2 regions of the Shewanella sp. SM29 genome follow, and region 2 is predicted to be linked to the other one. Evidence: riboswitches for the same ligand, from Rfam matches in the RefSeq annotation. Region 2 holds a riboswitch; the other holds the start of a gene.
What was found. Region 2 has a riboswitch for cobalamin ahead of L5L77_RS11020 (TonB-dependent receptor). Riboswitches for the same ligand answer to the same signal wherever they lie in the genome.
Positions count from the first base shown of each region.

Region 1: linked by a shared signal. The riboswitch ahead of L5L77_RS17130 (ABC transporter ATP-binding protein) and the one ahead of L5L77_RS11020 (TonB-dependent receptor) in region 2 are both predicted to bind cobalamin.

Region 1 covers NZ_JAKKRN010000028.1:34,381-38,809, reverse strand. Annotated here, with positions in the region: gene L5L77_RS17135 (FecCD family ABC transporter permease) at 1-592, opposite strand, end outside; gene L5L77_RS17130 (ABC transporter ATP-binding protein) at 589-1,464, opposite strand; cobalamin riboswitch at 1,564-1,757, opposite strand; gene L5L77_RS17125 (histidine phosphatase family protein) at 1,979-2,704, opposite strand; gene metH (methionine synthase) at 2,973-4,429, shown strand, end outside.
Region 2 covers NZ_JAKKRN010000013.1:61,146-65,574, reverse strand. Annotated here, with positions in the region: gene L5L77_RS11020 (TonB-dependent receptor) at 1-1,734, opposite strand, end outside; cobalamin riboswitch at 1,843-2,077, opposite strand; gene L5L77_RS11015 (hypothetical protein) at 2,212-3,654, opposite strand; gene rihA (pyrimidine-specific ribonucleoside hydrolase RihA) at 3,889-4,429, shown strand, end outside.

The sequences.
Region 1 (4,429 bases), on a different contig from region 2:
CAGAGAGCAACATGCGCTCCACTTGGCTATTGAGCCCAAGCCCAGACAAAGCAAGCACTATCAGTACCGACAAACTGGCGCCAATAAAAGCGCCCAAGGGCAAGCTAAACCAAAGCAAACCAGACAAGGCGCCCGAACCGCTAAAAAGCCCAGAATGTGCCGCCATGCCCGCATTATCAAAAAATCCAGAGCCAGTGAATAAGGTCAACATCACCACAGCACCAAAGGACGCGCCAGAGCTAATGCCAAACAAATAGGGATCGGCGAGCGGATTGCGAGTCACGGTTTGCAACACACTGCCCGCCAGTGACAAACCCGCACCCGCCACAAAAGCCAGTAAAATGCGCGGTAGCCTGAGCTCCATCACAATGCGCTCAGTCATGCCATTGGCTTGAGTGAGGTTCGTCGCCTTATTGATAAACACTTGAATAACATCAGTAAAACTGATGTTCGCCGCACCAAAACTCGTCGCGGCAATAGGCGTTATCAAAGTGATGATACCTAATACGAGCAGCATCAGTTGTTGTCTCGTCAACGGTGTCACGATACGCCCCAAATATGAGATGAAATATTGTTTACTCCCCTGAGTCATCCACCCTCGCCTCGCTCGTTCAGGCCATGATCTACATGGTGGTAACCATAAAAATAGCTGATTAAGGGCTTTTTATGTTGTGGATGGGGCGATACCTGAGCACACACGCCAAACACATCGCTAATTCGCGCCTCGGTTAATACTTCGGTTGGCGTCCCCATAGCGCTGACTTCCCCGTTATGGATCAACAACAAACTATCGCACAGGGCACTGGCTAAATTAAGATCATGAATTGAGGCAATCACGCTAATCCCAAGACTACGCACCAATTCGAGGATTTGAATTTGATAGCGCACATCGAGGTGGTTCGTTGGCTCATCGAGGATTAAAAGCTGCGGCTGCTGCACTATGGCACGGGCAATCAAGGCGCGTTGCTTTTCACCGCCAGATAAGTGCTCATATTGTTGGTGCATCTTATGGCTCAAGCCTACTTTCTCTAAAGCCTTAGCAATACGCTCAGTATCACAGCTCGAATTGGTATCGAACATACCCTTATGCGGCGTTAAGCCCATGCTGACCAATTGCTCTGTGGTGAGGTCAAAATAGTGCGGTGTATCCTGCTGCACTACGGCGACGCGACAGGCAAACGCCTTGGGCGACAAGCGCTCAATATCTTGATCGAAAAGGGTAATTTTGCCCTGAGTCGGGCGAACAAACCGATACAAACAGCGCAGCAAACTGGACTTGCCCGCACCGTTAGGGCCAATCAGCCCCAGCATCTGCCCCGTTGGCAGCGTAAAGTTAATACCGGAAAGTATGGTTTTGCCATCGATACACCAGCTCAAATGACTCACATTGAGCGCGACTGACGGGCTCGATGATGGGTTAGTGTCATTCACGGGGCTGTTAGTTTGGATTGCGGAAAGTTTCACCTAAGCGGCGCTCCTATCGAGTCCAAACCTTTATAAAAAAAGGTTGTGCACATTGTCATCTGCTCCCTCGAGTCACCCGCTCGAGAACTAAGGCTGCACGCAGCGATAACAGAAATAGGCAGGTCTCCTGACTTGTAGAAAAGAAGGAGCTAGGCTCTAGAATCTAGGTGCTTCTTTAAACTACTCACAGTTGCGGGCACAGTTCGGGCTGACTGACGAGCAGCTCCCCGATTCCCTATTATGTTTGGGTTGATATGCTCTTTGTTAACAACGCCACTGTGAATAAAAACAACGGAGCGATTCGAACAAAGAGAGTCTATTCCCAACACCTATTTCTGCGACGTTATCACTCATTGCGCATGTAATACGCTATCTCGTTCAAACGTCAGGGAAAAGCATTATCCTACATCTATCCCATTAGGCAATGCTGTTTAAATCAGAATATTTTCATATCAGCTTATTCTCGCCAAACGATCACGCCTACATGATAGCGCCTAGGTCGTGAAATAAGGCCTCAACACCTGCGCCCACTCGGCCAATCTAAACGCCAATAGCAGGCACCCTGTTCATCTTGCAGCACATTAATGCTCACCACGGCCGCCACGGGTAAATCGAGTTGACTATAAAACCCTACCGCCCGTTCAACTCCTAAGGCACGCGCCATTAAGTGACGGATCACCCCGCCGTGGGTCACGACCCACACTTGAGTGGCAGGCATATTATCAGCGGTTTCATTAATGGCACTGTTTTCATTACCCATTTTATGTGAGTCAAGGGTCAATCGTTCAAACTCGGCGGCGAGTATCTGGTCAATCGTCCCATTCACCCGCGACTCAAAACTTGCCATAGTTTCACCATTGGGCAGCGGATTTTGCCAAGGGTTTTGCCAATACGCCGCTAAGTGTTCGCCCTCTTGTTGATACAGGTCATCGAGCCGACAACCGTCCCAATCACCAAAATCAATTTCCTGTAAACCCGACAAACACTGCGCCTGCAATGGCCTTGACTCAGATATCAGTGCCGCCGTCGAATGCAGCTCGGCGGCAAAAGCGTGGGCAAAATCGGCGCAGCGGCGTGAAGTCGAGCTATAAATCGCGCTACACACGCTGGCCTGTGACTCAACTGCTGCCGACATTTGTTGCCAACCCTTTTTGCTTAAAGGCATATCCACACGACCCCGCAAAATAGCGCCGCCTTCACACTCACCGTGGCGCAACAATAACAATCGAACTTGTTTCATATATGCCTTTTTAGTTAGGGGCTAGATACTAGGAACTCAAGCCAAGGGCCTAAATTCTTGATTCTCGATTCTCGCTCCTAATGCCTTTGACTTTCATCTTGCCCTGACAATCATAAGTCGCGTATTATGGACGTCTATACGTTTAAATGTCCAAAAAAAATTTTAAGAACAAGTATTCAAAAAATGTCGGCTGACGACAATAAAATGCACTTAGCATAACAATGGCCGATTTTTGGACTTAACTTAGCTGTATTTAAGGTAACTATTTATGACGATACCCTCTACTAAAGCCAGCCAGATATTGGCAGACATACGCAAACAGCTTGCAGAGCGCATTCTGATCTTAGACGGTGCCATGGGCACTATGATCCAAGGCTACAAGCTGGAAGAAGAGGACTATCGCGGCGAACGTTTTAAAGATTGGCATACGGATGTCAAAGGTAACAACGACCTTTTGGTCTTGTCACAGCCTCACATCATCAAACAAATTCACACCGACTACTTAAACGCCGGTGCCGACATCATTGAAACCAACACCTTTAACGCCACCACCATCGCCATGGCCGACTACGACATGCAGTCGCTGTCCGCCGAAATTAACTTAGTCGGCGCGCGCCTCGCCCGTGAAGCCTGTGATGCAGCCTTTGCTGCCACAGGCATTCCACGCTACGTAGCCGGTGTGTTAGGCCCCACTAACCGTACGTGTTCGATTAGCCCTGATGTGAACGACCCAGGCTATCGCAACGTCAGCTTCGATGAGTTAGTGACTGCTTACAAAGAATCCACTAAGGCGCTGATTGAGGGCGGCGCGGATATCATTATGGTCGAGACCATATTCGATACCTTAAACGCCAAAGCCGCGCTGTTTGCGATTGAATCCGTATTTGATGACTTATTTGGTCAGCATTCTAAAGACAGATTGCCGATCATGATTTCGGGCACCATTACCGATGCCTCTGGTCGCACACTGACTGGCCAAACGACCGAAGCCTTTTACAATTCCCTTCGCCATATCAAGCCCTTATCTATCGGTCTTAACTGTGCACTTGGGCCAAAAGAATTGCGCCCCTATGTGGAAGAATTATCCCGCATCAGTGAGTGTTATGTGTCGGCGCATCCGAATGCAGGCCTGCCGAACGAGTTTGGCGGTTACGATGAAACCCCAGAGGACATGGCGAACGTGATCGAAGATTGGGCGCGCGAAGGCATGCTCAATATTATCGGTGGTTGTTGTGGTAGTACGCCTGAACATATCCGCGTGATCCGCGAAGCGGTGAGCCGTCACGATCCACGTATTTTGCCGGACATTCCAGTCGCTTGCCGCTTGGCAGGTTTGGAACCACTGACTATCGACGCCCAATCCCTGTTCGTTAACGTGGGTGAGCGCACCAACGTTACAGGTTCAGCCAAGTTTTTAAAGTTGATCAAAGAAGGCAAGTTTGAGCAGGCGCTCGATGTCGCCCGCGAGCAGGTTGAAAGCGGCGCGCAAATCATCGACATCAACATGGACGAAGGCATGCTCGATGGCGCCGAGATCATGCACAAGTTTTTAAACTTGATTGCCTCTGAGCCCGACATCAGCCGCGTACCTATTATGATCGACTCCTCTAAGTGGGAAGTCATCGAAGCTGGCCTCAAATGTATTCAAGGCAAGGGCATAGTTAACTCGATTTCCCTTAAAGAAGGCGAAGCCAAGTTTATCGAGCAAGCAACACTGGTGAAACG
Region 2 (4,429 bases):
ATCACCCGTGTAGATAGCTTCGGCAAATACTTGGAAATGCTCAGCAAAATCCATGCTGACATAACCGCGTCCCGTGTGTTTTGCCACCCAAGACAGCTCTTTGCCATCGTTAGCACCATCGGTAAATTCGGCGTCGGTATAGTTATATTCCAGCCCTAACTGCAGCGCTTTAGTGATCTGCCAATCCCAATCGGCACCCGCGCCATAACGACGAGAAGCGTCGGCATTGACGTTTGCACCGTTGAAATTTCCACCTATGGGTTTAACTGCACTCGAGTCATAAACAATTTCATCCTCTAAATCGAGACGATATAGGCTGACTCGTAGGGTTTGACTAGCGACAGCCCAATCCCAACCCGCCTCATAGGAACGGCCTGTTTGCGGCTTTAAGCCAAATACGCCCGGCGATGTATAAGCTTGCTCATCCACTTTAGCAAAACGGAAGTTATCATCAGCGCGCACATAGAGTCTGTGCTCCGCAGTTGGTCGGTAATTTAAACCCAGTTCGAATGCATGGGCATTTTCATCTAAATCCATGCCATTAGGATAGACATTGCCATCGACTAACTCGTCGGTCACACGCGAATAACGACCACCCACAACGTAACTTAAAGTATGGCTTAAAGGCACTGTAGCTTGTAGATAGGCGCTTTGCATTTGCTGCACATTACTGCGCGCCATAGTGTCAAAATCAGCCTTGCCACGGCTGATGTCTAAACCTGTGACTAGGTTTAGCTCGCCTTGACGCGTACTGTAATTCGCTAACGCTTTAGGGCTAAACATTAACAGTGAGCGTGTGTTATGGCTGTTCGCCCCCCAATTAAGAGAAGACACTAAGGTATCGCTGTAATCTAAATCCGCCGCCAGCGCCCAGTTTTGATTAAGCTGATGCTGGTAACCCGTTCGCGCCGCAGTGGTCATCTCGTGGGCATACTCTACCTTATTTGATGAAGCACGGGGATCGTCTTTAAATTGCTTTTCAGTAAGCGAGCCCGGATTTTCACGATCGTTATCGTAGTAGCTGGTTTCAACAAAGAACGAGTCTGTGGCTGTTTTATATTGAATGCGGCCAAGAATAGAGCCGGTTTCGTTGGCATTATGCTGGCGATAGTTGTCACCTTGGTTGTAACTACCGGTGAAAAAGTAACGCCAATCTTTGTTGATCGCGCCAGACACATCACCACGACCTTCATAGGTATCAAAACTGCCGCCGGATAACTGCACGCTGCCGCCAGTATTTTCAGGGGACTTAGTGACAATATTAATCACCCCGCCCACGGCTTGATCGCCATAAAGTACACCTGCACTACCCGATAAAATTTCAATACGATCCACTTGATTAAGCGGAATGGCATTAAGGCTAGGTGCGGCGATATCGATATTATTGAGACGACGACCATCAAGTAAAATCAGCGTGTTATTAACGGCAGTGCTGGCGCTAAAACCACGCATCGCAAAGCTAGTTCCAATATTGTTATCCGAAATTTGAATACCGCTTTGACCGCGTAAGACGTCGGTCAAATTAGTCGCGCCACTCATTTCAATCGCGGCTGCATCAATCACATTCACATTGGCGGCAATATTTAAGGGGGTCTTATCAGAGCGGCCGATCACGACAAGATGCTCGTCAACTTTAGCTGTGCTGGTATCGTCAGCCGCCATAACGGGCGCGATAATTGAAAAACTGCAAAGGCTGCCAATCAGCAGCGCGATTTTTGTTGGATTTGTTCCCATTTTACCTTTAACTCCTGCAAGGAAAACGGGGCATTGACGCCACGATACCGTTAATTCAGTCGTAAATACTGACGGTGATTATCGCATTTTGAGATCTGCCCACCGAAATCTCAAAAACACCTTTAGGGCCGGTCTCCGGACTTAGGCTATGTTAATCCATTAAAGTTAGATTAACGCGAGACTGACCTTTCACATTCTGACTTTCGGGTTCACTCTTGAACACACCAATCAAACGCGGTCTTCTCTCACCTTTTACCGTTGCGGGGGCAGTGCCAGAATTTCACTGGCTTCCCGATTATCTCACGACACTATCATCGTAAGCACCACAGAAGGTTGACTCAAAATTAGGTTCAAAGGGCGTACAATCTGTTAACGCCCAACAAGGCTCAGAGCATATCAGACCTGAGCGCGCGCATTATAGACGTCTATACGGATGAAAGTCCATTAATCTCAAGTTAGCGAGAAAACTCACATGAGCTAGAAAACACCATCCCAGTTTTTTGCCGCAGGTTTTGGTCTGTCTTTGCTCAAAATCGCCTGACGCTGCTCAGGGGTTTCGCATTGGGCAACGGGAGTAAAATCCAGCGGTTTAATCACTAACGAGTCAGCAGGTTGCACTGGCGACTTGTCGAACATTGGCAAATTCATCGACCAAGAGACCAGCTCCCCCTTTTCGCTGATGCCAACATAACCGTCATTTGCGCCATCTAACCAAGTAAGGCGCGGAATACGTGCAATCAACTTCTCCACATTTTCACGGTTGGCGCGATAACCAACAGGCACCACTTTGCCATCGGGACGCGTAAACACAAAGGAGGCAGGCCCTTGGGTAATGATGCTGCCTTCCTGCCAATATTTATCAAGAATCTCTTGGGCATAGTGAAACCCAAACATATGAGCGTAATCAGTATCGTCGGCCACTATTTGCGGCACGGCCTTATCCCGCAGTAATAAAAAGCCTGAGCCAATGCTGATAATCTCTTTTACCCCTGTGATATTGGTTTTTTTAATCCAATCGACACCACAGTTAATCCCATCGCCCCAAAAATGCGCATCCCCCGTAGGACTTAAAATCGCAAAGGCACAATTGTTTGCCGTCATACTCGCCACATCCTTTAAGGCGCTGCGGATCGAGTAAGCATCACTGCGCCAACCCCAACTCACCACAGTGCCGTCCTTTTTCAAGGCGGCATAGGTGTGTTGAAAATATTCGATCTTCGCCACATCCGTAAGCTGCGGGAGTAACTTTTTCATATTGGTCGACTCTTCAACCTGCCCCCAAATCACCGCGCTACCTTCTTTTTTGAGGGCGACAAAACTGCGTCCTCTGGCAAAGATATCGACAACATCAACTAATTGATCCTGCACATGTAAGCTATTGCCGCCGTAGGGGCCATAACCCCAAGTGTGTACCTTGCCATTAGCATCAAGGGCCGCAATGGCCTCTTGATTAGCGAACAACTTGGTAATATTGGTCATGCGGTTTTGCAGGGCTTTGTCGAGGCTCAATTTCCCTACATTACCCCAGTAAACCACAGTGCCATCTTGACGTAGCGCGGCAAACCCGTCCTTAACTGGGACGATTTGCTTAACTTGCTTAAGCTGCTCCGTCACCTCCCTGCTATCACCGCCAGCATAACTGCCACCCCAAGTGATCACCTCACCAGATTGTGTTAACGCCGCAAAGGCCGAACTGTTGGTGACCACAGTCTCGACTGCGGGTAAATCACAGGGAATATGGCGATACTGTGGACTCGGATTTTCCTTAAATTGGATGAGTTTACCGTTATCAAACTGTAGCAATGACTCGTTATTACTTTCCACAACGGCCATAGGTTGAGGATCGCTACAGCCAGAGATCTGCATGGCAACCATGCCCACGAGTAAAACCTTAGGCCAAGTGATTCGATGAGTGAGCATTACTTATTTCCTTATATTTGCTTGGAGATGTCATTCAATGTTGTGCAGCGGACAGAGCGAGAATGGATTTACCTAACATCGCCTAATGTCAAAAATGGGCAGAATTCTAGCAGCTTGTTGATAAAAAGACGAAAATGCTCACAGTTTACTCTGCAAGTCCCCTACACAGGCTAGCGCCTAACTGATGGCATGCTATTCTAAGCCCCCATCACCGCTGTTTAAAGGAGTAACAGTATGACTCGCCCTATTATTCTGGATTGCGATCCCGGCCATGACGACGCTATTGCGCTCATTTTAGCTCTCGCCCATCCAGAGCTGGTTCCACTGGCCGTCACCACCAGCGCCGGTAACCAAACGCCGGATAAAACGCTCAATAATACCCTGCGGATCTTAACCTTATTAAATCGCAGTGATATTCCTGTCGCTGGCGGCGCCGTCAAGCCATTAGCTCGCGAATTAATCATTGCCGACAATGTCCATGGTGAAACCGGACTCGACGGCCCTGCATTGCCTAATCCAAGTTTTAGTCCTCAAGCCATTACCGCAGTTGAATTAATGGCGCAGCAAATTCGCCAAAGTCATCAGCCAGTAACCTTAATTCCCACAGGACCACTCACCAATATCGCGCTTTTGCTCGCCAGCCACCACGAATTACACGCCAAGATCGAACGCATAGTGCTAATGGGCGGTGCAGCCGGTGTCGGCAATTGGACACCAGCCGCCGAGTTTAATATTTTTGTCGACCCGGAAGCTGCCGATATCGTCTTTAAATCCG